2 regions of the Priestia sp. J2 genome follow, and region 1 is predicted to be linked to the other one. Evidence: a T-box and tRNA genes for the amino acid it is inferred to sense, from the RefSeq annotation. Region 1 holds a T-box; the other holds one or more tRNA genes.
What was found. The T-box of region 1 lies ahead of LJY09_RS23145 (valine--tRNA ligase). A T-box ahead of a tRNA ligase gene usually reads a tRNA of that ligase, here a tRNA-Val.

Region 1 (16,068 bases):
CAAATTCCGTTGCTGACCCTAAGTCCGTATGTTCTAGTCGCTCCACTACAGGCTTTACTTCCTGAACAAGAGCGGTCATTGCTTCATTTGAAATAGGCTGTCCATTCACGCTAATCCGCTCATTAAATGTTTCGATATAAGGGGAAGTAAACGTTCCAACTTTATACCCTGCTTCTTCTAACATATTTCGCAAATACGAAACAGTAGAACCTTTACCATTCGTCCCAGCAACGTGAATAGCATTTATATTTTGCTGCGGAAAATCAAGCTGCTCTAGCATCCATTCCATTCGTTCTAACCCCGGCTTGATTCCAAAGCGAAGTCTGTTATGAATCCAATCAAGCGCTTCTTCATATGTCGTTATCATCTTTTATTCACCTTTCTTTTCCATCGCTATTATTATGTAAAGAAAAAGCGTCGCTATACAAGCCACGCTTTTTCTGTTGGTTTATTAACCCATTGATTATCCGCGTAATTCAGCAATACGAGACTGAACAGCTTCACGTTTTTCAACGTAATCTTGCTCTTTTGCACGCTCTTCTTCTACTACTTTAGCAGGCGCTTTTGCAATAAAGCCTTGGTTGTTTAATTTCTTTTGTACACGTTCTACTTCTTTGTTTAACTTATCGTATTCTTTTTCTAAACGGGCGATTTCTTCTTCGATATTAATTAAACCTTCAAGAGGTAAAATTAATTCTGCGCCTGTTACAACAGCAGTCATCGCTTTTTCATCTAATGAAACATCGGTTGAAATTACAAGCTCACTTGGATTACAGAAACGTTCTACATACGCACGATTCTTTTCAAGCTGACTTTGAATATTTTCATCTTTAGCTTTAATAAATAATTTTACTTGTTTGCTCATCGGCGTGTTCACTTCAGCACGAATGTTACGAACAGCACGGATAATATCTACAAGTAAACGCATATCGTTAGCAGCTTCTTTATCCGAAAGCTCAGCGCGTACTTCCGGCCATTTAGCTACTGTAATTGATTCACCTTCATGCGGCAAGCTTTGCCAAATTTCTTCAGTAATAAACGGCATGAATGGATGTAAAAGTCGCATTGTGTTATCAAGTACATAAGCTAAAATTGAGCGAGTGGTCTTTTTAGCTGCTTCATCTTCTCCGTAAAGAGGAAGTTTAGCCATTTCAATGTACCAATCGCAGAAGTCATCCCAAATAAAGTTATAAAGAATGCGTCCAACTTCACCAAATTCATATTTGTCAGCTAATTTTGTTACGTGCTCAATCGTTTCATTTAAGCGCGTTAAAATCCATTTATCCGCAACTGACTTTTCGCCTGATAAATCAAGCTCTTCAAATGTGATGCCGTCCATGTTCATTAATGCGAAACGAGAAGCATTCCAAATTTTATTTGCAAAGTTCCATGTCGCTTCGACTTTTTCAAAGCTAAAGCGTAAATCTTGTCCCGGTGAGCTTCCTGTAGATAAGAAATAGCGAAGAGAATCTGCACCGTATTTCTCGATTACTTCCATTGGATCTACGCCGTTACCAAGTGATTTACTCATTTTACGACCTTCAGCATCTCGTACAAGACCGTGAATAAGTACATCGTCAAACGGACGTTTACCCGTAAATTCAAGACCTTGGAAAATCATACGAGATACCCAGAAGAAAATAATGTCGTAGCCCGTTACAAGCACATTTGTTGGGTAGTAGCGTTTGAAATCAGCTGCATCCAAATCCGGCCAGCCCATTGTTGAGAACGGCCATAGCGCTGAACTGAACCATGTGTCTAATACATCTGAATCCTGTTCCCAGTTTTCGATATCTGCTGGAGCCTCATGATCTACGTATACTTCTCCAGTTTCTTTATGATACCAAGCTGGAATGCGGTGTCCCCACCAAAGCTGACGCGAAATACACCAGTCGCGAATATTTTCCATCCAGTGTAAGTATGTCTTTTCAAAACGATCAGGCACAAAGTTTACTTTTTCTTCTTGTTTTTGAAGATCTACTGCTTTATCTGCTAACGGCTGCATTTTTACAAACCACTGAGTTGATAAATAAGGTTCAACAACGGCACCGCTTCGTTCACTGTGACCTACTGAATGCATGTGGTCTTCAATGTCGAACAATACGCCGTCTTCTTGAAGGTCTTTAACAATTTGCTTACGGCAAGCAAAACGATCCATTCCTTCATATTTACCTGCTTTGTCATTCATCGTACCGTCTTGATTCATCACTAAAATACGCTCTAAATTATGACGGTTTCCAATTTCAAAATCGTTCGGGTCATGAGCAGGCGTAATTTTTACTGCACCAGAACCGAATTCCATATCTACATAATCATCGCCTACGATTGGAATTTCACGACCTACAATCGGAAGGACAACCTTTTTGCCGATTAAGTGCTTATAGCGATCATCTTCAGGGTGAACAGCTACAGCCGTATCTCCTAGCATTGTTTCAGGACGAGTTGTTGCGATTTCAATATGTCCAGAACCATCTGCCAACGGATAGCGCATATGATAAAACGCACCTTGTACATCTTTGTAAATAACCTCGATGTCTGAAAGAGCTGTTTTTGTAGCTGGATCCCAGTTAATAATATATTCTCCGCGATAGATTAACCCTTTTTTGTAAAGCGTTACGAATACTTCGCGCACTGCTTTAGAAAGGCCTTCATCAAGCGTGAAGCGCTCGCGTGAATAGTCTAAGCCAAGTCCTAGCTTCGACCACTGCTGGCGAATAAAGCTTGCATATTCTTCTTTCCATTTCCACGTTTCGGCTACAAAATTTTCGCGGCCTAGATCGTAGCGGCTTTTCCCTTCGCTGCGAAGCTTTTCTTCTACTTTTGCCTGCGTTGCAATCCCCGCATGGTCCATGCCGGGAAGCCATAAAACGTCATAGCCTTGCATGCGCTTCATACGCGTTAAGATGTCTTGTAACGTTGTATCCCAAGCGTGGCCTAAATGCAGCTTGCCCGTTACGTTTGGGGGTGGAATTACAATTGTATATGGCTCTTTTTCAGGGTCATTTGTTGCTTCAAAAAACTTCCCGTCTAACCAATACTGATAACGATTTTCTTCAACGGCTTTTGGATCATACTTCGTTGGAAGAGTCACTTCTTTTTCAGACATAATGTATACCTCCATAATATAAAGTTTCAGTCTTTAGAAACTGTGTAAAGCTTTTATAAACATAAAAAAACTCCTTTCCTAATAAAAGGACGAAAGGAGTTGATTTCGCGGTACCACCTTTTTTTATAGACGTATCCCGTTTGATAAGCCTATACACTTCATTTCATAACGGTTGATTAACCGGCTTTTTCTACTGAGCTATGCAGCTGTTCAAAAAAGCTACTCATAGGCGACATTCCGAGTGCACATTCTTAAGAAATCTCACAGCAGCTGATTTCTCTCTCTGAAAGACGAACATCCCGTACTCTTCCTATTCACTGTATTTATGTATGAATTTCTCTTAATTATACTATATGAAAAAATGTTGAATCGTCAATAATCTTCTCCATTTTTTTATGATTATATTCATAATTTTTTTGTTCTGCTCTTTATTTTTTCATTCACTCGCTAATTTTGGAAATAAAATGAAAAGTCCGCTCAAAAAAATGGCACCATTTCTTTCTTTTTTCATATACTTACTTTAACCTGGGCACGTGGATTGAAAGGGGCATGTACAAATGAAGAAACGAATAAATGTAAATTCGTATCAGCTGCAGCGGTGGCTCAAAACAGCAGGAGCGGCTTGTGGACAGTTTATTGTTCCTTTAACAATTTTTCAAGGTATACGTACACTATTTTTCCCCACAACCTTTGATGTACTGTTGTTGGCACTGCTTGCCATACTAGCGGTTGCTTTATATTCGGACTGGATTTAAAAACCCAAGCGCTATTCGTTCGCTTGGGCTTGTGCAGCTGCTTCCGCTGCCATTTTTTTTTGCTGATCTACTTCAAATATTTTAATATTGAGCTGTTCAATGTTTTTCGTCAGCCAGTATGCTCGAATAAATGACTGCATATGTTCAAGCTCCGTTTTACTTTCTTTATGCTGCCTATATTGAACGATACACTGATACAAGGGTTCTGGAAACGCTAAATAACTGTGCAAAAGCAGTCTTTCCTCTTCTCTGAGAGCAAAATGTTTTTCATACGTACTAAACCACTCATAGCTGTCATAGGTAGTTACTGGGTACGTGCGAAGAGTACGGAAATAAAATGAGACCAAATCATAAATCGGTGAAGCATCTTTTGCATGTTCAAAGTTAATAAAAAAACCATTTCCCCGTTCGTCATAGATAAAATGTTTAGCCGATAGCTTTCCATGAGACGTAACCAGCCGGATCTTTTCCTTTTCTTCCATTTCATCGTTCCACTGATCGAGCTTTCCAAAACCAAACTCAAGCGCTCTTGTCATTTCATAATAAAATGTACAGTAATGCAATTCAAACGGGGACATATACACTTTCTTCTCGCATTCTACTACGTACTGCTTCAGCTCTTCCTGACGTTTTTCCCACGTTTCTTTCATCGATGTATAATGATTTTCTATATCTTCTTTTTTTACTTCTACTTCCTGCGCCGAAGCACCGTGAAGCTTAGCAAGCTCTTGAAATAATTTATGATATCGAATATCACGCTCTTCGGTTGGGTTATTTGGGAGCCACGGCATTAAGTAATACGAGCCGCTTTCATCTGAAACAATGGGCTGAGAACGCTTCGTTTGATAAATAGGGACAAAGCCCATCCACCCTTTTTGATACACGTTCTGCAACTTTTGAATGAAGTTCTGATTTCGCTCTTGATGATTCGCCATTTCTTTAAGCGCAAATACGCCAGTTTTTGTATAGACTTTTTTTACTTTTCCGTAGTCTTCGATAAAGTCAACATCTAAGTCATATTCTTTTAACAATACTTTGTAGTCTGCTACTGTCCGCTGCATCTATATTCTCCTTCCTCGTAAAAAATAAAGAAAACAGTTAAGACATTATATGCGTCAAAACTGTTTTCTTTCCGACTTTAACGAACGGGAATATTTAAGATGCTTCCTTCTTCCAGCTCATATTCATCTCCTAAATTATTCACTCGTAAAATGTTTTGTACATTCGTATTATAGCGGTTTGCTATCGTATCAAGCGAATCTCCGTCTTGAACAATACAAAGCTTCCACGTTGAAAAAGCTTCTTCTTCCCGCGAAAAGAGCTTTGTTAAATAAAGGGCGTTTTCATTTCGGCCGCTTTCATTTTCTTCTTTCCGAAATTCAACAATAATCTTTTCCTTTTCTTGCTCAGCCTCTTGTTGAACGTCAGCATACGTATTTAATTCACTAGCTTGCGATTCTTCGAAGCTTTCTTGCTCTTGACGAAGCTGAAAGAGCTCAATCACGTTGTCTTCTCTTTCTTCCTCGATTGGTGCCTCTTTTTTCACTTCGACTTCAAATGGTTCATATGCTTCCTCTTCATATTCCACGACCGGCTCAGCACGAGATTCTTTTTTAAATACAGATGAAAAATAACTAGGAGGCTTTTCTGAATGATCTTCTTCAATAGCCTCTGCCTCTAAAAGTGCGGGAGCTTCACGATAGCTTACGTCAAACTCTTGCTCCTCTTGTTTCTCTTCTTCTTGAGCAAAGTTTTCAGTATATACCTCTTCAGCATCGTCTGCTTCTTCATAGGAGACGATGTGCTGTTCTTCCGCAAACTCTTCCTCTTCTTCTCGTTCTTGTTCTTCATGCTGTTCCCCGTACAATCCTGTGATGGACAAGTCAGCCATTAGCTGCAGCTGATTTGTGCCTGGTAATTCATAATCAAATAAATCAATAGATACATATACATCTTCAATACTTTGAATACGATTTTTAGGAATGGTAATATCAACAGGAAATTGATGTGATAATTCAGCCGTTCCGTCTTCACGGACAGAGATAGATTGCACTTGATTCTCATTTGTATATTCGCGTAACGAGTGCTCTCCCTCGTACGTTTCGTATTCACCTGTTAATTGTAATGCTCCTCGAATAGACACATATTGGTCATATTCTTGAATAGATACTTGAGGCTCTAAGGAGATAGACAAAAGTTGTGAGACTTCCTGTCCTTTTTGAAACCATACTGATTCTTCTACGGAAAAACGCAGACATGATAAATTATCCTGCGACAAATTGTTCTCCCCCTTCCAACACCCGCCAGGTAATAGCGCGGTCATTAAAGATGTATGAACAAATAAATTAAAATATGTCTTGAAAACTAAAAAAGCTTACGGAATCCTCCGTAAGCTTCTTTATAAAAGTTATTTCTATTTAGCTGTTTATCCACGCAACTTTGAAAAAGCTTTTTCAGCTGCTGCAATTGTATGTTCAATGTCTGCATCTGTATGAGAAGTTGATAAAAACATTCCTTCGAATTGAGAAGGAGGTAAAAACACGCCTTCATTAGCCATTTCACGATAGTAAGCTGCAAAATAATCTAAATTCGATGTTTTCGCTGTTTCGTAATTTATGACCTGTTCGTTTGTGAAGAAGAAACCGATCATTGAACCAGCTCGGTTTACGGTAAACGGCACATCATATTTTTCAGCTGCTGCCATCAATCCTTCTTCTAAGCGATCTGCTTTACGAATGAACTCATCGTAGGATTGAGGTGTCAGCTGTGTTAATGTCTCGTATCCAGCTGTCATCGCAAGCGGATTACCTGATAATGTACCTGCTTGATAAATCGGGCCGCTTGGTGCAACTCGCTCCATAATTTCAGCTTTACCACCGTAAGCACCTACTGGTAAACCACCACCGATTACTTTTCCTAAGCAAGTTAAGTCAGGCGTAATGTTGTAGTAGCCCTGTGCACAGTTGTACGCTACGCGGAACCCTGTCATTACTTCATCAAAAATGAGCAGTGAGCCATATTCTGATGTGATATCACGAAGCCCTTGTAAGAAACCGGGCTGAGGTGGTACCACACCCATATTTCCTGCTACCGGTTCAACGATTACTCCGGCAATGTCATCTCCGAATTCTTTAAAAGCATATTGTACGCTTTCTAAATCATTGTACGGCACTGTAATCGTGTTTTTAGCGATTCCTTCAGGCACTCCCGGGCTATCTGGTAGGCCTAACGTTGCAACGCCTGAGCCAGCTTTAATGAGAAGAGAGTCACCGTGTCCATGGTAACAGCCTTCAAATTTTAAAATTTTGTTGCGGCCCGTATAGCCACGCGCTAAACGCAGTGCGCTCATCGTTGCTTCCGTACCTGAACTCACCATACGGACGATTTCGATTGAAGGAACGCGCTCAATCACAACTTTAGCGAGCTCATTTTCAATTAATGTTGGTGCACCAAAGCTTGTACCAGATTCCGTTACTTTTTTTACTGCTTCAACTACTTGATCGTTGGAATGTCCGTGAATTAAAGGTCCCCATGATAAGACGTAGTCAATATATTTGTTGCCGTCAATATCGTAAATCGTAGCGCCTTTTCCTCGTTCCATAAAAATAGGATCCATATCTACTGATTTAAATGCACGAACAGGACTGTTTACTCCACCCGGCATTAGTTGCTGCGCTTCTAAAAAAGCTGCTTTTGACTTTTCATAACTTCTCATGTGTAAGCCTCCTTAATTACTTGTCAGATAACCAGCGTGCTGCGTCTTTAGCATGATACGTTACAATTAAATCCGCTCCTGCACGCTTCATGCTAATTAATTTTTCAAGAACAATCTCTTTTTCATTTACCCAGCCGTTTTGAGCTGCCGCTTTAATCATTGAATACTCACCGCTCACATTATAAGCCACTACAGGTAAATTAAACGTATTTTTCACATCGCGCATAATATCTAAATATGATAGAGCTGGTTTTACAATTAAGAAATCTGCTCCTTCTTCGACATCAGATTCCGCTTCTCGAAGTGCCTCTAAGCGATTAGCTGGGTCCATTTGATATGTTTTACGGTCTCCAAATTGAGGAGAAGAATGCGCTGCATCACGGAATGGTCCGTAAAAAGCAGATGCATATTTAACAGCATAAGACATCACCGGCACATCTTCAAATCCAGCTTCGTCTAGACCGTGGCGAATAGCTGCCACGAAACCGTCCATCATGTTTGAAGGCGCAATAATATCCGCTCCTGCTTTAGCTTGACTAACCGCTGTACGCGCTAATAAGTCAAGGCTAGGATCGTTTAAGATTTTTCCGTCTTCAATTACACCACAGTGGCCATGATCTGTGTATTGACACAAGCATGTATCTGCGATAACAACAAAATCTGGAAAATTTTCTTTAATTTGACGAATACCTTTTTGGACAATTCCGTGGTCATGGTATGCCTGTGAGCCGACCGCATCTTTTTCAGCGGGAACACCAAATACCATAGCTGACTTGATTCCTAAATCGACTAACTCTTGGATTTCATCATTCAAGTAGTCTAAAGAAATTTGATCCACACCTGGCATTGATTTTACAGCATTTCTTTTTTGTTCACCTTCTACAATAAAAATAGGATATATAAAGTCTTCCGGATGTAAATGTGTTTCACGTACAAGCGCACGCATATTTACAGAATTACGAAGACGACGATGACGTGTAAATTGTAAATCTTTCATGTTAAAATCCTCCTTTATTATTCAAAACAACTAACCAACATATCTATCATACCATTTATTGTGTATGTGTTAGGAACAAGATGCTTAATTCCATATTCGCTCGCTGTCTGACTCGTAATAGGACCGATGCAAACAACTTTGGTTTCATTTATAAGCTCAAGCCAATTCGGAATATCTTTAACTGACTCGACAAAAAATCTCACTGTAGAAGAACTTGTAAAAGTAATGGCATCAATTCCTGTTTCTAAATGTTGCTTAACCAAGCGTTCAGAGCCTTGATTTCGAATGGTCTGATATACAACTAAATCCGTTACCTCACACTCTTTTAACCCATCTTTTAAAACAGAGCGGGCTAATTGTCCTCGTACAAGGAGAACTCGCTCGTGATGTAACACATTTGCTTTTAACGACTCAAGAAGTGATTCGGCAACGTATTCTTTTGGAACAAGTTGCACGTTAACATCGTATTCTTCCAGCAATTTTGCGGTTTTTTCTCCAACCGCAGCCACTTTTAATCTTTTTAAAGCACTCCGACTGATATTTAACTCTTTTAGCCATTCAAAGAAAAAAGAAATGCCGTTTTGACTTGTAAAAACAATCCAATCAAAACAGTCAATCGACAGCAGGACATCTTCCACTTCTTTTTCATTGTTAGAACGTGCAAACGTGAGGACTGGTAAGCTTAAAGGTATGCCTCCAAGCTTTTTAATCTGTGCTGCAAATGAATGAGCCTGCTTCGCTTCTCTTGTAATCAAAACTTTTTTCAAAAAAAGAGGAGCCTCATGACTCATTATTTGTCCAGCTCCTCTTTTACGCGGTCAATTAAAAGCTTAGCTCCTTGAGATGTTAAGCGACTAGCAGCTTCTGAACCGATAGCAACGGGGTCTTTTCCCGTAATGTGCTCTTTATAAATCGTTTTGCCATCAGGAGATGCGACTAGCGACGTTAGCTCAATATTTCCACCGTCTACTATACGCCCATATCCCGCAATCGGCACTTGGCATCCGCCTTCCATCTCTTTTAAAAATACGCGTTCAGCTCTAACAGCACGAGCCGTTTCATCATGATTTAGAGTTTGAAGAAGCGATAATAATTCATCGTCATTTTCTCGGCATTCGATAGCTAAAGCTCCTTGTCCTACAGCAGGAACACTTATTTCCGGCTCTAGGTACTGAGTGACCGTATCTCTCGACCAGCCCATACGAGATAGTCCTGCAGCGGCCAAGATAATCGCATCGTAATCTTCATTTTTTAATTTCTCTAGGCGTGTATCGATATTTCCTCGAATCCATTTAATTTCGATATCTGAACGCATAGATAGAAGCTGTGCCCCTCGACGCAAGCTGCTTGTCCCAATCACAGCACCGCTTGGCAGCTCCTCAAATCGCTCACCATTTTTTGAAATAAGCGCATCACGGTGATCTTCTCGTAAAGGAATACATCCAATCGTTAATCCTTCTGGCAAAACAGCCGGCATATCTTTCATACTATGAACGGCCATATCAATTTCTTTATCTAACATGGCTTGTTCAATTTCTTTTACAAAAAGACCTTTACCGCCTACTTTGGACAGCGTTACATTTAAAATTTTGTCCCCTTTTGTCACCATTTCTTTAATTTCAAACTCAAAAGGAAGACCTTGTTTTTTTAACTGTTCAATGACCCACTTGGTCTGTGTTAACGCAAGTTTGCTTCGACGAGAGCCGACAATAATTTTTCGCATGTTGTCCTCCTAATTACGAACCCCAAAAGTGAAAATTCGATAAACTGCCAAATAAAAAGAAATTAATAAGTAAGACTAAGAACAATCCAATATTCCACATCGCGATTGCCTTTCCTTGAATACCTCTACGCAGTCTAGCATACAAGTAAGCGCTGTATGCAACAAACATTAAAAATGAACCTAACACTTTTGTATCGTACCAATGAAAATCTACGTATTTAATATAAGCCCATATGATTCCTAAGATTAACGAAAGCAATAACAGCGGTACACCAATTAAAATTAATACATAGGACATGTAATCTAGCTTTGTTAAATCTTCAATTCTTAGCAAGCGCTTGCCCCATTTCTTCTTTTTCAATAAATTATACTGAACAAGATACAGAGCAGAAAAAACAAAAGAAACTGAAAAAGCGCCGTAAGATAAAATAGCCATGGTAATATGGATGATTAATAATTCTGACACAAGGCGCTCCGACTGGACAGCTGTGTATGTTTCAAGTGGAGCAAACGTATGAATAGCCATAATTAAGAAACCAATCACATTTGTAAAAAACACCATAAAATCAACGCGGAACAGGCGATTAATCACAAGTGAAAGAGTAATTAACACCCACGCGTAAAAATACAGCCCTTCAGAAACAGTAAGAATAGGAAACCTTCCCGTCTCAAACATTCGTAAAATTAAAAAGGCTGTTTGCAAAACCCATACAATAGAAAGTAACCAGAAGGCTATCGAGTTTGCCTTCCGGTTATTTTGTACAAAATCAATAAAATATAATAAAACGCTCACCGCGTATAAAATCACAATCAATTCATAGATTCTGGTTAATTCCATATCAACCATTATTCAATCCTCACTTAAGACTGATAAGCTACTGAATGAGACGTAATCGATGTATGAAGCTGCTCTTCTTTTTCTTTTTGCAAAGCAACTTCCTGTTCAATATTAAAAATCTTCATGAACAGCTCTAAAGACTCTTCAGCATGTTTCTCTCCAGCCAATTCTTTCGCGTGTAAAATTGGATCGCGAAGAAGTTGATTAATTATACTTTTTGTATGTTTATTTAACACTTTGCGCTCACGCTCAGATAAATCTGGGAGCTTACGATCAATGCTTTTCATCGTTTCAGCTTGAATGGTAAGTGCTTTTTGACGAAGTGCAGAAATAACAGGTACAACGCCTAATGTACCAAGCCAAGACTTGAAAGCAACAATTTCAGCTTCAAGCATAATTTCAATTTCATCCGCAGCTTTTTGACGCTCTTGCAAATTAGATTCTACAATCCCGTTTAAATCGTCGATATCGTATAAAAAGACCGTCTCTAGCTCATCTAGTTCTGGATCTAAGTCACGCGGAACGGCGATGTCTACCATAAACAATGGACGACCTTTACGCGTACGCTCTGCTTCACTCATCATTCGTTTCGTTACTACATAGTCATTAGCTCCTGTTGAACTAATTAAAATATCTGCTTCGCTTAAAGCATGTTGAAGATCAGCAAATGGTTTGGCTTCTCCAGAAAAACGGTTTGCTAGCTCCTGTGCCTTTTCAAATGTTCGATTCACTACCGTTACTTTTTTAGCTCCGCTGCCATATAAATTCTGCACGGCCAGCTGACCCATTTTTCCCGCACCAAGAATCAATACGTGTTTAGATGATAAGTCTCCAAAAATCTTTTTAGCAAGCTCTACGGCTGCATAGCTGACAGAAACTGCATTCGCACCAATTTCTGTTTCATGATGAGCTTTTTTGGCTAATGTCACAGCTTGTTTAAACAGCTGATTAAAAACCGTTCCAATTGTTTCTTCTTCTTGAGCAAGCAAAAAGCTTGAACGCACTTGTCCAAGAATTTGTGTTTCACCAATCACCATTGAATCTAATCCACATGCTACTCGGTATAAGTGTTCGATGGCTCCATCATTTTCATAGATCGTTAAATAAGGCGAAAACTCTTCTTTATCTATTCCGAACCATTCAGCTAAAAATGCTTTTACATAATAACGGCCCGTGTGTAATTGATCAACAACAGCATAAATTTCCGTACGATTGCATGTTGAAACAATGATGTTCTCCAAAATGCTTTTTTGGCCGCTTAACGTTTTCATGGCAGATGCTAATTCTTGCTCATTAAAACTAAGCTTTTCTCTTATTTCAACAGGGGCTGTTCGAAAGTTTAAGCCGACTGCTATAATATGCATTTGTACATACCCCCTATAATTGAAATGTGCTTATTTATCCGAATTTGACGGGCAGTAACCCCTAAATTTCCAAAGAGCTACAGTGAGATAACTGCCCGTAAAATCCGGCGTTCTTCATTCTACTATTCGTAAAATCCGGCGGACATTACACAGATGTAATCTTCGCCTTATCTCTAACTATTATAACATGTTCTATAAGTCATTCGAAAAAAAAATGTGAACAGTCTTTGAAAACATGTGTTAAGATATTAACTGTTATTCCGTAATAAATTGTATCAAAAAAGCAGCGTTTTATCACGTTTTCTGTTTTGAAACACCTGGAGGTTACTATGAAAAAGCAATCAATGTTTTTTGGTGTCTTACTAGTTGGATTTGGAATCTTTTTCTTACTGAATGAACTACATATGAGCATTGCAGCAAAGGTATACACGTGGCCTGTACTGTTAATTTTAATAGGAGCGGCACTGTTAACTGAGTCTGCTTTATCTCAAGATCATTCAAACTTGCTTGCAAGTTACATATTAATCACTTTAGGTATTCATTTCTATGTAAGTGAACAAATTCCCTTTTGGCCTACGAATATTAGCATGGTCGTTTTTATGGTGGCCATTAGCTTTTTACTCAGTGCTAGAAAAGCCAAATCGGGCTTTTTCCAAGGCGGCACCCTTTTAATTATTGCCATTTTAATGATGTTTTCAGACCGTCTTAAACTATTTTTGCCAAAAGTTGAAGACGGCGTAAATTATTTAACAACCTTCTGGCCTATTTTATTGTTACTAGTTGGGCTATATTTATTATTTTTCAAACGAAAGTAATCTATGTAAACAAGTTAAAAAAATGGAACGTTTGACTCACTTCCTGGTAGAGTGATGATAAACGTTCCATTTTTTTAGCTTCTATTCCTTTGTTTAGTGAGTCATGCGATACTGCAAAGATTTCCACGCTTTATCTTTTCCTTCACCTGTTTCAGATGAGAAATGAATTAATTCATCATTTGGATCTAAATCCAGCGTTTCTCTCACTACTTTTAAGTGCTTTTGCCATTTTCCTTTAGGAATTTTATCGGCTTTCGTCGCAATAACCATAACGGGAAGGTCATGGTGCTTCAAAAACTCATACATCATAACGTCATCCTTTGAAGGAGCATGGCGTAGATCAACAATCATTAACACAGCTTTAAGCTGCTCACGATTTGTTAAATACGTTTCAATCATTTTCCCCCATGCTTCACGCTCTTTTTTAGACACTTTTGCAAATCCGTAGCCAGGTACGTCTACAAAGTGAAGGATTTCATTAATTAAAAAGAAGTTAAGCGTTTGAGTTTTTCCAGGCTTAGACGACGTACGCGCTAAGCTTTTGCGATTGAGCATCTTATTAATAAAAGATGATTTTCCTACATTTGAACGGCCTGCTAACGCAAATTCTGGCAGGTTTTCTTTAGGATATTGTTCAGGGCGTACGGCACTGATAACAATATCGGCTTGAGTTACTTTCATTTTACCTCTCCTACTAGCGCATGTTCCAATACTTGGTCCACATGTGACACAAGAACGATGTCTAATTCCTCTTGTACACTGTCAGGGATATCTTCAATATCACGTTCATTATCGTGAGGGATTAATATTTTAGTTAATCCGGCACGGTGTGCACTAAGTGACTTTTCTTTTAAACCACCGATTGGTAATACGCGACCTCTTAGTGTAATTTCTCCTGTCATTCCTACTTCTCTACGCACTGGTTTACCCGTTAGTGCTGATACTAGAGCAGTGGCAATGGTAATTCCTGCAGAAGGTCCATCCTTTGGTACAGCTCCTTCTGGAACATGGATATGAATATCATGTTTTTCATAAAACTTCTCATCAATTCCTAGTTTCTCTGCATTTGAACGCACATAGCTAAATGCCGCCTGAGCTGATTCTTTCATCACGTCTCCAAGCTTTCCGGTTAGCACTAGTCTTCCTTTACCAGGGGATAAGCTTACTTCAATGGCCAGCGTGTCTCCTCCTACAGTTGTGTAAGCAAGACCTGTAGCAACGCCAACTTGATCTTCCGTCTCAGCCTGTCCGTAGCGGAACCTAGGCTTACCAAGGAATTCTTCAAGCGTTTTGGCCGTCACCACCACGCGCTTTTTCTCACCAGAGACTACGATACGAGCTGCTTTTCGACAAATGGAAGCAATTTCGCGTTCAAGGTTACGAACACCAGCTTCTCTCGTATATAAACGTATGATTGCTGTTAAGGCGTCATCGCGAATCTGCAAATTGCCCTTTTGCAATCCGTGATTTTCTAGCTGGCGCAGCAATAGGTGACGCTTCGCGATTTCAAGCTTTTCCAGCTCCGTGTAACCAGCAATTTGAATAATTTCCATTCGATCGCGCAGCGGCCCCGGAATCGTAGCTAAGTTATTAGCTGTAGCCACGAACATCACTTTTGATAAATCATACGTTTCTTCTATATAGTGATCGCTGAAATTATGATTTTGTTCAGGATCCAATACTTCTAACAAAGCAGAAGACGGGTCTCCTCGGAAATCATTTGACATTTTATCGATTTCATCAAGCAGAAATACAGGGTTAATCGTTCCTGCTTTTTTCATTCCTTGAATAATGCGTCCAGGCATAGCTCCCACGTACGTGCGACGATGACCGCGGATTTCTGACTCATCTCTCACACCGCCTAGAGATACTCGTACAAAATGACGATCTAGAGACGTAGCAATTGAGCGGGCTAGGGATGTTTTCCCTACGCCAGGAGGTCCTGCTAAACATAAAATAGGGCCTTTAAGAGATTTTGTCAACTGCTGCACGGCTAGATATTCTAATACGCGTTCCTTCACTTTTTCAAGGCCATAGTGCTCATCGTTCAGCACTTGTTCAGCATTATGAATATTGAGCGTATCTTCCGTTTCGTTTGTCCAAGGTAGCGCAATCAACCACTCGATATAATTTCGAATGACTGAGCTTTCAGCGGAGGTAGCAGGAATTTTTTCATAGCGATCCAATTCTTTAAACGCCACTTGTTTGACATGGTCCGTCATCCCACTTGCTTCAATTTTTTCGCGAAGCGTTGCTACTTCTCCTGTCTTTCCTTCTTTGTCTCCAAGCTCTTTTTGAATCGCCTTCATTTGCTCACGAAGATAATACTCTTTCTGAGTGCGTTCCATTGATTTCTTTACACGCTGTCCAATTTTTTTCTCCAGCTGCAAAACTTCTTGCTCGTCTTGAATATGAGAAATGATCGTATTTAATCTTTCTTTCACATCAGTTGTTTCTAAAATTTCTTGTTTAAGCTGAATTTTTATTGGTAAATGAGAGGCTACAATATCTGCTAATCTTCCTGGTTCTTCAATGTCACTTACGGTTGAAAGAGTTTCAACGGACACCTTTTTGGAAAGTTTTATGTATTGTTCGAAATAGTCTAAAAGCGTGCGCATCAGCGCTTTATCTTCTACATCAACCTGATGTTCTTCATTTTGCTTTTCCACGTGTACAACAAAATATTCTTCGCTGTCTTCAAATTCTGTAACGGTTACGCGATTTAGTCCTTCTACTAAGACGCGCATCGTTCCAT
Region 2 (16,068 bases), 1.3 Mb from region 1:
CTGAAGAAATTTTTCAAGCAGTTGTACGTACCATTCAAACGGTTGTAAAAACAAGCGATGTAAAACCTGAGGATATTTTATGCGTTTCATTCAGCTCAGCTATGCACAGTGTTATTGCCGTTGATCAGCAGGGAAAGCCGCTGACAAAATGTATTACGTGGGCCGATAATAGAAGTGCAGAATGGACGGAAAAAATTAAAAATGAATACAACGGCCATGAGATTTATTTACGTACAGGCACGCCTATTCACCCGATGTCGCCACTTTCCAAGCTAACATGGCTTTCTAATGAACAGCCTGAATTAGTGAAGGGAACACATAAGTTTATTTCAATTAAAGAATATGTATTCTTTAAGTTGTTTAACGAATATGTGATCGACTATTCGATTGCATCAGCAACAGGTTTATTTAATCTGAAAAATCTTGCGTGGGATGAAGAAGCATTAAAAGTAGCAGGTGTGACGACAGATCAGCTATCCACTCCTGTTTCAACTATGCATCAAGTGAAAGGGCTAAACACAGAGCTTGCAGTTGAGATGCACTTACTGCCGGATACGCCCTTTATTGTAGGTGCAAGCGATGGCGTATTATCAAACTTAGGTGTAAATGCGATTGAACCAGGCGTTGTTGCAGTAACAATTGGGACAAGCGGAGCTATTCGAGCAGTCACTGACAAGCCAGTAGTCGATCCTAAAGGTCGTATTTTCTGTTATGCGTTGACAGAAGACCACTGGGTAATTGGCGGCCCTGTAAATAACGGAGGCATGATTTTTAGATGGGCTCGTGATCAATTTGGAGCGTCGGAAGTCGAAACAGCTAAACGTCTTGGAAAAGATCCATATGAAGTATTAACGGATATTGCGGCTTTAGTGAAACCTGGAGCAGACGGCTTATTGTTTCATCCATACCTGTCAGGAGAGCGTGCGCCGCTTTGGGATGCAAATGCTAAAGGTTCGTTCTTTGGCCTAGGTTTGCATCATAAAAAAGAACATATGATTCGCGCCGTATTAGAAGGCGTTATTTTTAACTTGTATACGGTATTATTAGCACTTGAAGAGTTAATTGGAGAACCTACAAAAATTCAGGCAACAGGCGGATTTGCACGTTCCGCACTTTGGCGCCAAATGATGGCAGATATTTTTAACCAAGAAGTATCCGTGCCGGAAAGCTTTGAAAGTTCATGTCTAGGAGCAGTTATTCTTGGCTTATATAGCCTTGGCGAAGTCGACTCATTAAACGTTGTTTCCGATATGGTTGGAGCGACTAATCATCATTATCCAATCAAAGAAAACAGTGAAGTATATAAAGAGTTAACGACTATCTATATTCGTTTGGCTCGTTTATTTAAAGAAGAATACGAAAGCATTACGGCTTTTCAAAAAAAATACGTACATTAAGTTCAAAAATCATCGCTTGAAGCTTTCAGGCGATGATTTTTTGTGTGTTAGGTTATCTAACAACCAAAAGAGTTAACACTACACAATATATAAAAGTTCCCTCAAATAATGTTACAATTTGTCCAGTGTATCCCTGTTTCGCATTAAATATAATAAGGAATAACGTTAGTATTGATCACATACTAGAAGGAATCGTCACAAACGCCTTTATATTTCAGAAAATTCAAATAAAATTTGTTTTTTGAAATGAACTTATTTTATGAAAAGGGGTTTTATGGATGAAAACACAAATCGAGCAAGATGGAATTGTGACGCTCACAGATGAGACGCACAATCAGCTGAGCGGCAGCGATCTTTGGAATGAAGATTTACGTCCTACTACGATGAAAGAACATTCTTGGAAAGGAGTTAACTTTGCCACGCTTTGGATTGGGATGTGTCTGTGTATTCCAGCTTACACAATGGCGAGCGGAATGATGACGCTTGGAATGAACTGGTGGCAGGCAATTGGTACAATCTTTTTAGGAAATGTAATTGTTCTTATTCCTATTTTGCTTAATTCTCACGCTGGAACCAAGTTTGGCATTCCTTATCCGGTATTTGCCCGCCTGTGGTTTGGAGATAAAGGAGCACATATCCCAGCACTGGCTAGGGCTATTGTGGCTGCTGGATGGTTTGGAATTAATACATGGATTGGAACGGAAGCAATTGATACACTGCTAAGCGCTTCATTTTCATCTTGGAATGGTTTAGCTGGTCATACAGCCATTGTATTTGCTCTCTTTTGGCTTTTAAATGTAGGAGTGGCGTATAAAGGACCGCAAGCAATTAAAGTGTTAGGAGCGATTGCTGCTCCGGTTATTGGTATTTCAGCTATTATTCTTTTTATATGGGCTTATACAAACTCAGGAGGGTGGGGGCCCATTTTATCTACACCTTCTAAATTTACATCCACCGGAGAATTTCTAGCTGTATTTTTTCCTGCTTTAACCGGAGTCATTGCATTTTGGGCGACGCTCGCTTTGAACATTCCGGATTTTTGTCGATATGCTAGAAGCCAGAAATCCCAAATGGTTGCGCAAACCTTCTCTTTGCCATTGACAATGAGTATTTTTTCATTTATTGGAATTGCTGTTACCTCGGCAACCATCGTTATATTCGGAGAAGCTATTTGGGATCCAGTGGCGTTAGTAGCTAAATTCCCTCCGTTTATCATTTTCTTAGGAACAATCGTTATCGTGCTTTCTTCTTTAACGATTAATGTGGGAGCAAATATTGTGGCGCCGGCCCGTGCAATTGAGAATCTGAATCCAAAGAAAATCACGTTTGCGATGGGAGCGCTAGTAACCGGTATCTTTGCTATTTTGCTTCAGCCATGGTACATCATGTCTAATTTCGGGAATTATATCTTTGGATGGCTTGGAACATACGGAGCGCTGCTTGGTCCTATAGACGGGATCGCCATTGCTGACTACTGGCTTGTAAGAAGGAGACAGATGGCATTAAAGGATTTATACGAGGTAAACGGTCGCTATAGTTATTCAACTGGTTTTAATAAAAACGGTATTTATGCATTAGTAATTGGCGTGGCCATACCTGTTTTAGGCTTACTGATTCCTGGACTGCGCTTTTTATGGGATAATGCCTGGACATTTGGTCTATTCATTTCTATCATCGCCTATACGTATCTCATGAGAGGAGATAAAAGTGTATTAGCGCCGGGAGAATATGAAGAAATAACGTTAAAAACAAGCGAAAAACCAATTATCGACAGTCAAACCGCTGATCCCACCATCACTAAATAAATAAGATAAATCCAATCATTAACATGATTGGATTTTTTTGTGCGTTGAAACTCTATGGAAGAAAATTGATAAAATTTTTTTGAGTTTTTTTATTGATTTAAGAATTTTTTTTTCATATAATTTAAGTAATAAAAAGATGAAATCGTTTTCTGATTTAATTAATGTAAACGATTTCGATAATTAAAACGTATTTTTTAAAAAATTAACAGGTTTAGAGCTTTTTTGCTACATAAAGAAAGCGTTTACTTAAAGGGAAGGTGGAAAGCAAGATGGATGCATACTTATTAGCTATTACGGTTGTCGCAATTGTTATTGTTATTGTAGGTGTTTCAGTTTTTAAATGGCATGCGTTTATCAGTTTAACGGTTGCGAGTTTGTTTTTAGCAATTGCTTCTGGGTTATCAATGGATAAAATTGTTGCCGCTTACGAAACGGGAGTGGGCGGTGTTTTAGGACACTTAGTAGGAATTTTAGCACTGGGAACAATTTTAGGTAAGCTGATGGCTGATTCAGGCGCTGGCATGCAGGTAGCGGATTATTTTGTAAGAATATTCGGTGTGAAAAGATTGCCTTGGGCAATGCTAGTAGCAGGTTTCATTATTGGTATTCCTGTTTTCTTCGAAGTAGGAATTTTAATCTTACTGCCTTTAGTTATTTCGATTCATAAAACAACAAAACAAAATATATTATTGATTGCTCTGCCAGTTATTGCAGGATTATCAATTGTTCATGGTCTGGTTCCTCCTCATCCGGGAGCGATGGCAGCTATTAGTATTTACGGAGCAAATACGGGGAAAGTGCTTTTATACGCGTTAATCATTTCAATTCCAGCAGCAGTTATCGCTGGACCAGTTTTTGCAAAATGGGTTAACAAACGAGTAATTCCAGAAGGAGAGCCGGATTTAATTCGTATCACGACAACATCTAAAGATCTTCCTGGTACAGGCGTTTCATTCTTTGTTATTTTACTTCCTGTTTTATTAATGGTTTTAGCAGCAATAGTGCCTATTATTAACGGTTTGCCAAGCGGCTTAGTGAAGTTTGTAGAATTAATAGGAAGTCCATTAATTGCACTTTTAATTTCTTGTTTTGCAGCGTTTTACCTGCTTGGAAAACGTCAAGGTATGACAAAAGATGTGATTAAAAAACTAACGGAAGAATGTTTGCTTCCTGTAGGATCTATTGTCTTGATTATTGGTGCAGGCGGTGGCTTCAAACAAGTATTAATCGATAGTGGAGTAGGTACAACGATTGGTCAAATGTCTGAACATCTATCTCTATCACCACTTGTACTTGCATTTTTAATTGCTGGATTAATTCGTATCGCTACAGGTTCAGCAACAGTTGCATTAACAACAGCGGCGGGTATTGTTTCACCGATCATTGAGCACATGTCTGGTGTTAATTTAGAACTTCTGGTTATCGTTACGGGCGCGGGTTCACTAATGTTCTCTCACGTTAATGATGCTGGATTCTGGATGGTGAAGGAGTATTTAGGATTAACAGTAAAAGAAACGTTCAAAACATGGACTGTTCTGGAAACGCTTCTATCCTTTATTGCTTTTGCAGGAGCACTTATTCTAAATGCAATAATCTAAAAATAAGACTCTTTTACTCTATGTAAAAGAGTCTTATTTTTTTATGAAAGAAAAGAATTTACTAGAAAAATAATCAAAATATTTTATTTATTCGTTAAATTATGGCAAAATGGAAATAGAAGAACAATAGCTTCTAAGAAGGGAATGACAGAGAGTGAGTAATCAACTAGTATTTTTCACAAACTTTTCAGAAGGAAAATTAGATTCAGACGTTTCTTGGTATTGTCCACCAGCTCAATTTCAAATTGATACGGAAACGAATCGATTAGTGATTAAAACAGACGCTAAAACAGATTTTTGGCAGCGTACTCATTATGGCTTTGAAGCGGACAATGGACACTTTCTTTACCGTGAAGTAGAAGGCGACTTTGAAATCATGACAAAGGTGCATACATATCCAGTTAATCGCTACGATCAAGCAGGTCTCATGATTCGTGTATCAAAAGATACGTGGATCAAAACATCAGTTGAATACAATCCCGATGGCCCTAACCAATTAGGAGCAGTCGTAACCAACCAGGGCTTCTCAGATTGGTCCAGTCAAAATTTTACTCAAAACAAATCAGCGCTTTATTTTAAAATTCAGCGCAAAAATGATGATTACACCGTTTGTTATTCAAGTGATGGAGATTCCTGGACTCAGCTCCGACTCGCTCACTTATTGCACTCATCCAAAGAACCTGTTCAAGTTGGGATTTACGCTTGTAGTCCTCAAGGAGAAGGATATGAGGCCCAATTTGATTTTATAAAAGTAGAAAAGCTTTAAACGAAAACCACGATTTAGTCACAGTTAAATCGTGGTTTTTATTTAGAGAGCACATTATCTAAAGGCTGTGTGGCAGCAGTGGGTGTCGATTGATTGTGTAAAGCAATTTTTTGTTTGAAATAGCTGATGACAAACCCTGTAATCGCAATGGACATAAAAGAGAAAATTCCTTTTGAAAATCCAATTGAATACATGCTCGACAGCACGACGAGGAAATCAAATGAAAAATTCACTTTTCCAGGATCCCAACCGAATTTTCGCTGCGCGAATAACGCTAGAATATTAGCACCCCCAAGAGAAGCTCCGTTCATAAATAAAATGGATAAGCCAAGACCGGCAATTAGTCCGCCCGTAACAGCACCCATCAGGCTGGGAAGTGTAAAAGCAGGAAGCAAGTGATCGAGTGAAGTGAGAAGTGATAGCAAAGACACTGATCCTATAGTTGTGACGGTAAATTTCCATCCCATTTGAAAGAAGGAAAAGAGATAAAAAGGAATATTAATGAGAAAAAAAATCACCGCAAACGACAAAGGAAGGGCATATGATAAGCTAAGAGACAGACCAGCTGTTCCCCCCGTCACTACGTGAGAGTGCCGCAAGATAAGAACACCAATACTTGCAATCGTACATCCAAGAATAATCCATAAAACTTTTTTCATAAATAAACCCCTTTGTTTGTTTTTTCGGAATTTTCATTTTCAATTATCTACTTTAATGATAGGATATTAAATAAAGAAAACACATGTATAAATGAAGGAAATAATACTTGTTCTGTTATCAACTTGAATAAAGATTTTATTTATTATATTCATTTTGAAAGGAAAGGTTTGTATGGATCAAATCGATGTACAATTATTGTCTATTTTGCAAAGAGACGGGCGTATGACGATTAGTGATTTATCAAAAAAGCTGGCTCTTAGCCGTCCAAGCGTATCAGAAAGGCTGCAGCGCCTTCAGGAACGAGGAGTGATACAGCGTTTCAGCGCTACGGTGTCTCCGAAAGCTTTAGGGAGAGATACACAGCTGTTTATTCAAGTAAGCGAATTAAAAAGAAAACCAGAGGAATTTGAAGACTTTATTGAGCAAAATGAAGATGTGCTTGAATGTCATCGCGTAACGGGACCGGTTTCTTATTTTATCAAAGCAGCCGTGTCTGGAATGGATGGACTTAGAATGCTCGTGGATGAACTGATTCCTTATGGAAATGTGAATACCTCAATTATTTTAAAGTCGCCTGTAGAAAACAGGATGATTACTCCTATACAAAAACCGACCCCATAAGAGGCCGGTTTTTTGTGTAAGGACATATTAATAAAACCCTTTAATAATATAAAAATGATTTTGCAAAATATCAGGAACTTCTTCTTCTGAAACGTTTCTTTTCGTCTTTTTTCCGCTGTCTGTTACAGTTAGTGTTTCACCAGAGAGGGTAATTCGCCCTGTAGGTGTTGCGATCGTAACAAGGCGTTTGTGTACAAACGGAGAATCAGCTGACGTTTGATTGAACTCACACATGGGAGTAAAGTCTGTCAGTTTCTTAGGAAGCGTAGACACACGGTACAGCGTTTTCCATACATCATCTTCCCATCGCTGCAAATCATACATATGCTCAGCAACGTTTGTCATACGATAAGAGCCGCTTACATCTCTTACTACTTCGCCATTTAAAGGCATTGGCTTGCGAACAGAATCTCCAAATCCAACGTCTACGATATAAGACTGATTTTTAACTGTCACAAGGTTTGTAGCGTGACTTCCTTCAATGGTCCACGTGCCATCGGGTTTTTTGACGGTAGCTGAAACGTACGAGACTTCATAACCGCTTTCTTTTAACAGCCAGCCAAATAAACCGTTTAATTCGTAGCAAAATCCTCCGCGCAAATTTACAATTACTTTTTGAAAGATCCGTTCTAAATCAATGATAATAGGAGTTTGAGACAAAACGTCTAAGTTCTCAAACGGAACATGAAGCATATGCTTGTTCTGTAAAGCAGCTAAGTTTTCATACGTTGGACTATCCGGTTTCTTAGCTAAAAACCGACTAAAATAATAATTAATATTCATCAAATACACCTCTTAGTGAATCATTTCTCTTTGTCTTTAAGCTTAGCAGAATATTCATGTAACAGCGTTTTTTTAATGGTTTCTTTGGAAGCAAATTCTTTCAATCTCAGCTTTTTGTTCTTTACTGACTTCTCTTAAAGGATTAGTGGCTAGAAAACATAGTGGACAGACAAAATCAAAATAAAATTCAGCGTGTGCTTTCATCCCGTCATGCTCCTTTATGGCATGTTTTTAGTTTATCAAAAGTAAAGACGGTTCTTCCAACTTGGGGACTGTGGAAAAATAGTTGACAAAATTGGATAACTCTTTCTATAATATAGTCAATACATATCACGAGCGATTAGTTCAGTGGGAGAATACATCCTTGACAGGGATGGGGTCGGGGGTTCGAATCCCTCATCGCTCATACCAAAGCCGTTTTCTTATTAATAAGAGAGCGGCTTTTCTCTTTGGCTTAACAAACCAATGCTATATTAAATCTTGAGCGCGCATAGAAGAATTAAAGTATAATGAAACATAGTGCATCAGGTCATGATAAAGATAATCACTAATTTAAAATAAATGAGGGTACAAAATGAATCAAAGAAGTTTTAGTCAATATGGTCTTAGTGACAAGGTAGCTAAGGCGCTTTCTAGCCTGCAATACAATCATCCTACGGAAGTACAAAGTAAGGTGCTTCCCATTGCGCTAGAAGAAAGAGATGTGGTCGTGAAGTCTCAAACAGGAAGTGGAAAAACGGCTTCCTTCGGCATTCCACTGTGTGAATTAGTTAACTGGGAAGAAAATAAGCCCCAAGCCTTAGTGTTAACACCTACACGAGAGCTGGCTGCGCAGGTAAAAGAAGATATTACAAATATCGGCCGTTTTAAGCGAATTAAAGCAGCAGCTGTTTACGGAAAATCACCGTTTGCAAAGCAAAAAGTAGAATTAAAGCAAAAAACACATATTGTTGTAGGTACGCCTGGACGAGTGCTTGATCATATAGAAAAAGAAACGCTGGCATTAGAGAAAATTCGTTATTTGGTTATTGATGAAGCAGATGAAATGCTAAATATGGGTTTTATTGACCAAGTGGAAGCGATTATTCAACATCTTCCTAGTGAGCGTGTAACGATGCTTTTCTCGGCTACGCTTCCGGAAGATATTGAAGAACTGTCTCGCAAATATATGAAGAAGCCGGTTGATGTTGAAATCAAAGCGAACGGATTAACAACAAGCACGATTGACCATTCTGTTATAACAGTACAAAATGAACGTAAATTTGAACTGCTGAAAGACGTAACTACAGTAGAAAATCCGGACAGCTGCATCATTTTTTGCCGCACGCAAGAGCAGGTAAATACGCTGTTAGATGATTTAGATGATCTTGGATATCCTTGTGATAAAATTCATGGGGCAATGGTGCAAGAAGACCGTTTTGAGGTTATGAATGATTTCAAAAAAGGGAAATTCCGCTATTTAGTAGCAACAGATGTAGCTGCGAGAGGAATTGATATTGATAATATCACGCACGTTATTAACTATGACCTTCCGTTGGAAAAAGAAAGCTACGTTCACCGTACGGGAAGAACGGGACGTGCCGGTAAAAAAGGGAAGGCTATCACATTTGTAACGCCTTATGAAGAGAGAATGCTATCGGAAATTGAAGAATATATTGGTTTTTCGATTCCAGTATCTACTCCTCCTTCTAAAGAAGAAGTACAGCAGGCAGCATTCGCTTTTAATGAAAAAATTAATGAGCGTCCAGAAGTTAAAAAAGATAAAAGCGAGTCATTAAATAAAGACATTATGAAGCTGTATTTTAACGGAGGAAAGAAAAAGAAAATTCGAGCGGTCGATTTTGTAGGAACAATCGCAAAATTAGACGGAGTAACCGCAGACGATATTGGAATTATTACGATTCAAGAAAATGTCTCGTATGTAGAGATTCTGAATGGAAAAGGTCTCAAAGTGTTGCAAGCAATGAAAAACAAAACAATTAAAGGAAAGAAATTAAAAGTTCATAAAGCGATTAAATAATAAAGGGAAGTCCATCTTTTTAAAGATGGGCTTTATTTATACAGCCAATAAAGGAGTTGAGAGTATGAAGTACATAAAAGAAGCGTGTGTAGAAGGGTATGAGCAGGCAAAAAAAGCGGAAAAGCTAGGAGCAGACCGCATTGAATTGTGTGACAATCTCAGTCAAGGAGGCACTACGCCAAGTTACGGCACCATTCAACATGCAAGTGAACATCTTGATACAGATATCAACGTGATTATTCGCCCAAGAAGCGGGAACTTTGTATATTCGGAAGCAGAATTTCAAATTATGAAAAAAGACGTTAAAGCATGTAAAGACCTTGGAGTAAACGGAGTAGTATTCGGCATATTAACAGAAAAAAATGAAATCGATCACGGACGCACTAAAGAATTAATAGCAGAAGCTCGTCCTTTAAGCGTTACGTTTCATATGGCATTTGATGAGATTAATGATAAATACAAAGCCATTGATATACTTAGTGAAATGGGAGCAGACCGCATTTTGACCAAAGGTGGGAAAGGGTCTGCTTTGCAAAACTTGCAGGTGATCCGAGAACTGATCACATACGCCAATGACCGTCTTATTATTTTGCCCGGCGGAGGAATTCATGAAGGCAACGCAGATCGGGTTATAAAAGACACACAGGCGACTGAATTACACGGAACAAAAATTGTAGGAGATTTATCGGGTTAAATAAAAAGAGGCTGGGACAAAAGTATGTTAGTCAAAGTGAAAAACGAACCACTAATCAACATGTTTGATTGGTGGTTCGTTTTTTTGTGATGGTAAATATAGTTTTATGTGTTTCGTTCCTTCTAGCAGGTGATTGGAGGGCAAGGCGAAGACTCCTGCGGGAACAGCGGAATAGATGAGACCCCGCAGGAGCACAAGCGACGAGGAGGCTCAGCGCCCGCCCGCGGAAAGCGAAGCCTTGTACGGAAATCAACTGCGGTGTCATAAGCAGTCCAGCTCATCTATCTCACTTGTTCATCTTTAGGTTGGATTCATTTCGTTATGTCTCAACCTCTTTTATTTTGATGTGTTTTCTTTTGCTGCTAAGCCGCTCGTCATTTTGGTACGCTGAAAGAAAAACGAACCTACGACGAGTAAAGCAATTAAAAGAGTTAAAAAGAACTGCGAACGCAATGAATCAATAAATGCCATGGCAATAAAGATACTAGTGATGGCAAGGATTGTAGCGTAAGTTAAGTAAGGAAACAACCACATTTTAATTTTTAATGCTTCAGGGTTTTCTTTTTCATATTTTTTTCTCATTTTAATTTGTGAAAATGCAATAACGAGGTACACAAGAAGGGCTACGCCGCCTGATGCATTCACTAAGAACAAAAAGATTTTATCTGGCGAAATATAGTTAAAGATGACGCTGATGTACGAAATAACTGTACATGCTAATATCGCGCTAACCGGTACGCCTTTTTTATTTAATTTTGAAAAGCTTTTTGGCGCATTACCATTTTGAGACATGGAAAACAGCATACGAGAGCTTGTATACAAACCAGAATTCAGACAAGAAAGGACAGCTGTTAAAATAATAAAGTTCATAATTTGAGCGGCGGCCGGTATGTTTACTAATTCAAGAATAGAGACAAATGGGCTTTTCATTAGGCTTGATGAATTCCACGGAAGAACGGTTACTAAAATAAAAATAGATCCTAAATAGAAAAATAAAATACGATAAATAACGGTATTGGTCGCAATGGTAATGGCTTTTTCAGGTTGAGAAGATTCACCTGCCGCGGTTGCAACAATTTCTGTTCCCATAAAGGAGAACATGACAAGGGCGATTCCTAAAAATACAGAGCTAATTCCATTCGGTAAAAAGCCGCCTTTATGCAAAAGATTGGAAGTGCCGGGAGAATCAATTCCTGGAATGAATCCACAAATAATAGCAATACCTAAAAGTAAAAAAAGAACGATACTGACAACTTTAATGAGAGAAAACCAATATTCAAATTCTCCGAAAGATTTAACAGAGTACAGATTGGTCATCGTTAATAAAAAAGTAAGAGTCAGACTAACTCCCCAAGACGGTAAAGACGGGAACCAGTATTGAATAATATTTGCACCTGCAATGGCTTCAACAGCAATAACGATAACCCAGAAAAACCAGTAGAGCCAGCCAATTGTGTAGCCGGCCCAAGGGCCTAATGCCTCTTTTGCATAAGTGGAAAACGAACCGCTGGAAGGATTTGCAGTAGACATTTCTCCAAGCATTCGCATGACTAAAATAACGAGTAAACCAGCAAATGCGTACGAAAAAATAGAGCCGGGTCCAGCGGTGTTAATGAGTGATCCGCTTCCAATAAACAATCCAGCGCCAATAATTCCTCCAAGAGAAATCATGGTGATATGCCGGATCTTTAACTCTTTTTTTAACTGTGGCTGTGGATGGCTGTTCATTTGTAACCTCCTATATAACCTGAATTTTTAGTTAATACGGAGAATTATAGTATGTTATAGGGTGCAAGGACAGGATGTTGTTAGAAGTTCTTTCATATAAAAAACCGGATATGAATGGTTACATTCATATCCGGCTTACTCTGACACAGACATTCATTATGCGTAGAAAGTACCTGATTAGCGCCTTTTTTCTTTATTATGGTAAGCAATGCAGATGAAGTTCTTATGAATGTTAGCTGAAAATAAGCTGAAGGATCGTTTTAGATCCGTTAATAAAAAGAGGTATATATTTAATTAAAAGATAATATGGAATAAGTTTCAAACTCTCTTTAAAGCGCTAAATGCGGGTTTTCCTTTCTGAAAACGGGTATATATAGTAGTAAGAAGTACATTCTTTTACTAAGTATAAAAGAAAGATGTGCGATAGAAACAGGAGGTTATAAATAATGAAACATGTTGAAGTAGTAGAAAACGGAGCGAATATTAACGAAGCAGTTAATCAATTTGCAGATAAAGGTTTTGAGAAAAATGAAGTATACGTGTTTACCTATGACAAGGAAAATTCTAAAAATTTAACTGAAGTAACGGACACAAATATTATTCGACTGTCTGAAGAAGGTCCTTTACATTCAGCAGCGAGTTTATTTTTAACAAGAGAAGATGAGCTTCGAACAAAAATGGCTTCGCTAGGCTTATCAAAAGACGAAACTAAAAAATATGAAGAAGAGTTAAAGAAAGGCAGTGCGATTGTAGTGGCTGCTACGGGAGAAAGAAAAGACGTTTAATTTTAATAGAGGCTAGGGCAAAAGTAGTTTAGTTAAAGTAAGATCCGAACGCGGTTGATTCTCTATCAAGAATCAGCCGCGTTCGGATTTTTTTATGGGGACGGTGTAACAAGTGATCTATACGAGCTCCTTTATTCCATTTGTTCGTCTTTAAATTCACTCTATTTCGTTATGTCTCACACTCTTTTTTGTTTTTCCCAATATATGATTGATAAAACTAATGGTATTAGTTAAAATAAAAACTAATACCATTAGTTTTTATTTTGATAATAGGGGATGAGGAAATGAGAATAGTTCGTGAGAAAATGTTGTATCAATTGACGTTTTTGCCTCGATTTTTTCCAGTGAATTGTTATTTAGTCGAAGAGAAAGACAGTCTTACGTTAATTGATGCGGCTCTTCCTTACAGCGCGTCAGGTATTTTGAAAGCTGCAGATCAAATTGGAAAACCGATTACTCGAATTGTTTTTACTCATACTCATGAAGATCACATCGGAGCAATTGATAATGTGAAGAAAAGTTTGCCGAATGCTTCTGTTTATATGTCGCAAAGAGATTATCGATTATTTTCAGGAGACTTTACACTCAATTCTGAAGAACCTCAAAACCCAATCCGTGGAGGAATACCAAAACTAGGAAAGATTTCAACTAAAATTGATCATTTCATCGAAGAAGAGTCTTATATAGGCTCACTTGCTCCTATTTTTACACCTGGACATACACCTGGGTCTATGTCTTTTTTAGACCAGAGAACAAACGCATTAATTGCGGGAGATTCTTTCCAAGTGCGGGGAGGAGTTGCCGTATCAGGTCAGTTAAAACCGCTGTTTCCGTTTCCTGCCTTTGGAACGTGGAGCAAAGAGCTAGCGCTTAAAAGTGCAGAAAAGCTATATGAATTAAACCCGTCACTTCTTGCTGTTGGACACGGAAGAATGCTTTCTCAACCGCTAAAAATGATGGAAAAAGCAATACAACAAGCAAAAGTAAAAATAGAAAAGAGGAGATGAAGGGATGTCGCCACGACAAGGACTAGATTTCAAAAAGGTTATTCAAACAGGTGAAAATTTGGCCAATCGTGAAGGGTTTTATGCTGTTACAATTGCTTCATTAGCCAAAGAATTAGATGTTCGCCCTCCGTCTTTGTATAATCATATAAAAGGGTTAGAAGAGCTGCGCAAAGAACTGGCTTTAAGCGGACTGCAGCAGCTACACTATCTTCTAAAAAGTGCTGTTGAACATGCTTCTGCAGAAGACGCTGTTTATCAGCTAAGTAAAGCGTACGTTTCATTTGTAAGAAAGTCTCCCGGAATATACGAAGCAACGGCAACGGTGGCACCAACGATACAGGATAAAGAAGTACAAAAAGCATCTGATAACATCGTATTTTTAGTGCTGGAGGTGTTAAAACCGTATCATCTTCCGGAAAGTGAAGCCCTTCATGCTGTTAGAAGTCTCCGCAGCATTTTACATGGATTTTCTTCTTTGGAGCAAAAAGGGGGATTTGGAATGCCGTTGAGTACTGATGAGACACTAGATTTTTTAATTCGTACGTTTGTATTGGGGCTACACCGGTATGAACAGACCCCATAAATTTCATTAATGCCACTAAGCCTAACGCTTTAGTGGAAATTGAAAAAAAACAGAAAGAATGATAGATTACAAATAAAGACATTTATTCCTATTGTTTTAGGGTTGTTACTGATGAAGCAGGCAAAACCTAAGCTGCAAGGACAGAAAAGGTAGTTTCTGTTTGTTGCTGTTTAGGTATTTTTTGCTTTTGTTTAAAATAACCAGCTCTTTTAATTTATTTTATAAAGAGGAAATCTTCTGAGAATGGAGAGAAACAAACATGCTTAATTCAAGAATGATCGTCATATTAAGAGAACTAATGTCCGTACAGTCTACATTATCAACCGTTACGAGCGAATATTTAGCAACAGTAAATCAGGTATCTTCTCGAACTATTCGAACGGATATAAAACAGTTAGATGACATGTTGTCTCAGTACGGGGCCAAAATTAAATCAGCTCGAGGGACGGGATATGAACTTAGCGTTTTAGATGAAAAACAATTTCATCAGCTATTAAAAGAACTTTCGGCTAATCAATTATTTGATTCAACTTCTATTCCAACCGTTCCTGATGACCGCGTGCATTATTTAATTAAAAGACTGCTGCTAGCAGACGAATATTTGAAGCTCGAAGATTTAGCAGACGAGTTGTATATTAGTAAATCAACGGTTCAAAACGATTTAAGAGATGTTAAAAAACAGCTGTGTAAGTATGATATTCTTTTAGAAAAACGTCCTAACTATGGCTTGAAAGCTAAAGGGGACGAAATGAAAATGAGATTCTGTATGTCTGAGTACATATTTAACCGAAAAGATAAAGAAGTAGATATGGTATACAATGAAATATCCATCCTGCCCCAAGAATCAATCTTAACGATTAAAGCCCACATTTTAAATCAAATAAAACGATACAATATTATGGTTTCAGATATTGGATTAAATAATTTAATCATTCATTTAGCAATAGCTTGTAAGCGAATACAAGAAGAAAATTTTATCTCTTTGTATTCAGAAGACTTGCTTGAAATTATGGAGCATAAAGAATATGAAGTAGCAGCTGAAATTGTGAGGGAAATTGAAAAGGCCTTCAAGATTCGTTTTCCGAAATCAGAAACAGCGTATATCGCCATTCATTTGTTAGGTACAAAAATGCTCAACAATAGCAATCATGAAGACAAAGAAGTAAAGCAGTTTATTGCCGCAGATATTTATGAATTAACAGCGGCTATATTAGAAGCAATTGAAAAAGAACTTCATTTAGGAATTAGTGAAGATTCAGAGCTGATTCTTGGCATGAGTTTACATTTGAAACCGGCAATCAACCGCTATAAATATGGAATGAATCTGCGAAACCCGATGCTTGAAGGAATTAAGAGTCATTACCCTCTTGCTTTTGAAGCTGGAATTATTGCTGGGAAGGTTTTAAAAAATCGCCTTGAAATTGACATGCATGAAACGGAAATTGGCTATTTAGCTTTACATATTGGAGGGGCCATTGAACGTCGGAAAATTATCAATCAGCCTAAGCGCTGTTTGATTGTATGCGCATCGGGAGTAGGGAGTGCCAAGCTATTATCATATAAGCTGCAGGCTACGTTTGGATTAAATCTTACTATTTTAGGAACAACTCAGTATTATAAG

Region 2: it encodes a tRNA-Val, which carries the amino acid that the T-box ahead of LJY09_RS23145 (valine--tRNA ligase) is inferred to sense. The anticodon was not compared.

Annotation. Positions count from the first base shown of each region.
Region 1 is NZ_CP086208.1:4,461,073-4,477,140, forward strand. Features, by position in the region: gene LJY09_RS23140 (bifunctional folylpolyglutamate synthase/dihydrofolate synthase) at 1-367, opposite strand, end outside; gene LJY09_RS23145 (valine--tRNA ligase) at 464-3,106, opposite strand; T-box leader at 3,189-3,433, opposite strand; gene LJY09_RS23150 (hypothetical protein) at 3,664-3,861, shown strand; gene ysxE (spore coat protein YsxE) at 3,873-4,922, opposite strand; gene spoVID (stage VI sporulation protein D) at 5,000-6,139, opposite strand; gene hemL (glutamate-1-semialdehyde 2,1-aminomutase) at 6,287-7,576, opposite strand; gene hemB (porphobilinogen synthase) at 7,593-8,573, opposite strand; gene LJY09_RS23175 (uroporphyrinogen-III synthase) at 8,591-9,364, opposite strand; gene hemC (hydroxymethylbilane synthase) at 9,364-10,296, opposite strand; gene LJY09_RS23185 (cytochrome C assembly family protein) at 10,310-11,143, opposite strand; gene hemA (glutamyl-tRNA reductase) at 11,158-12,498, opposite strand; gene LJY09_RS23195 (LiaF transmembrane domain-containing protein) at 12,828-13,313, shown strand; gene yihA (ribosome biogenesis GTP-binding protein YihA/YsxC) at 13,407-13,994, opposite strand; gene lon (endopeptidase La) at 13,991-16,068, opposite strand, start outside.
Region 2 is NZ_CP086208.1:730,538-746,605, forward strand. Features, by position in the region: gene gntK (gluconokinase) at 1-1,397, shown strand, start outside; gene LJY09_RS03865 (NCS1 family nucleobase:cation symporter-1) at 1,676-3,202, shown strand; gene LJY09_RS03870 (GntT/GntP/DsdX family permease) at 3,472-4,800, shown strand; gene LJY09_RS03875 (DUF1349 domain-containing protein) at 4,955-5,566, shown strand; gene LJY09_RS03880 (YitT family protein) at 5,605-6,225, opposite strand; gene LJY09_RS03885 (Lrp/AsnC family transcriptional regulator) at 6,398-6,847, shown strand; gene LJY09_RS03890 (arylamine N-acetyltransferase family protein) at 6,875-7,630, opposite strand; tRNA gene LJY09_RS03895 (tRNA-Val) at 7,965-8,036, shown strand; gene LJY09_RS03900 (DEAD/DEAH box helicase) at 8,205-9,650, shown strand; gene LJY09_RS03905 (copper homeostasis protein CutC) at 9,715-10,344, shown strand; gene LJY09_RS03910 (hypothetical protein) at 10,474-10,611, shown strand; gene LJY09_RS03915 (amino acid permease) at 10,681-12,072, opposite strand; gene LJY09_RS03920 (YflT domain-containing protein) at 12,519-12,857, shown strand; gene LJY09_RS03925 (MBL fold metallo-hydrolase) at 13,142-13,864, shown strand; gene LJY09_RS03930 (TetR/AcrR family transcriptional regulator) at 13,869-14,447, shown strand; gene LJY09_RS03935 (BglG family transcription antiterminator) at 14,707-16,068, shown strand, end outside.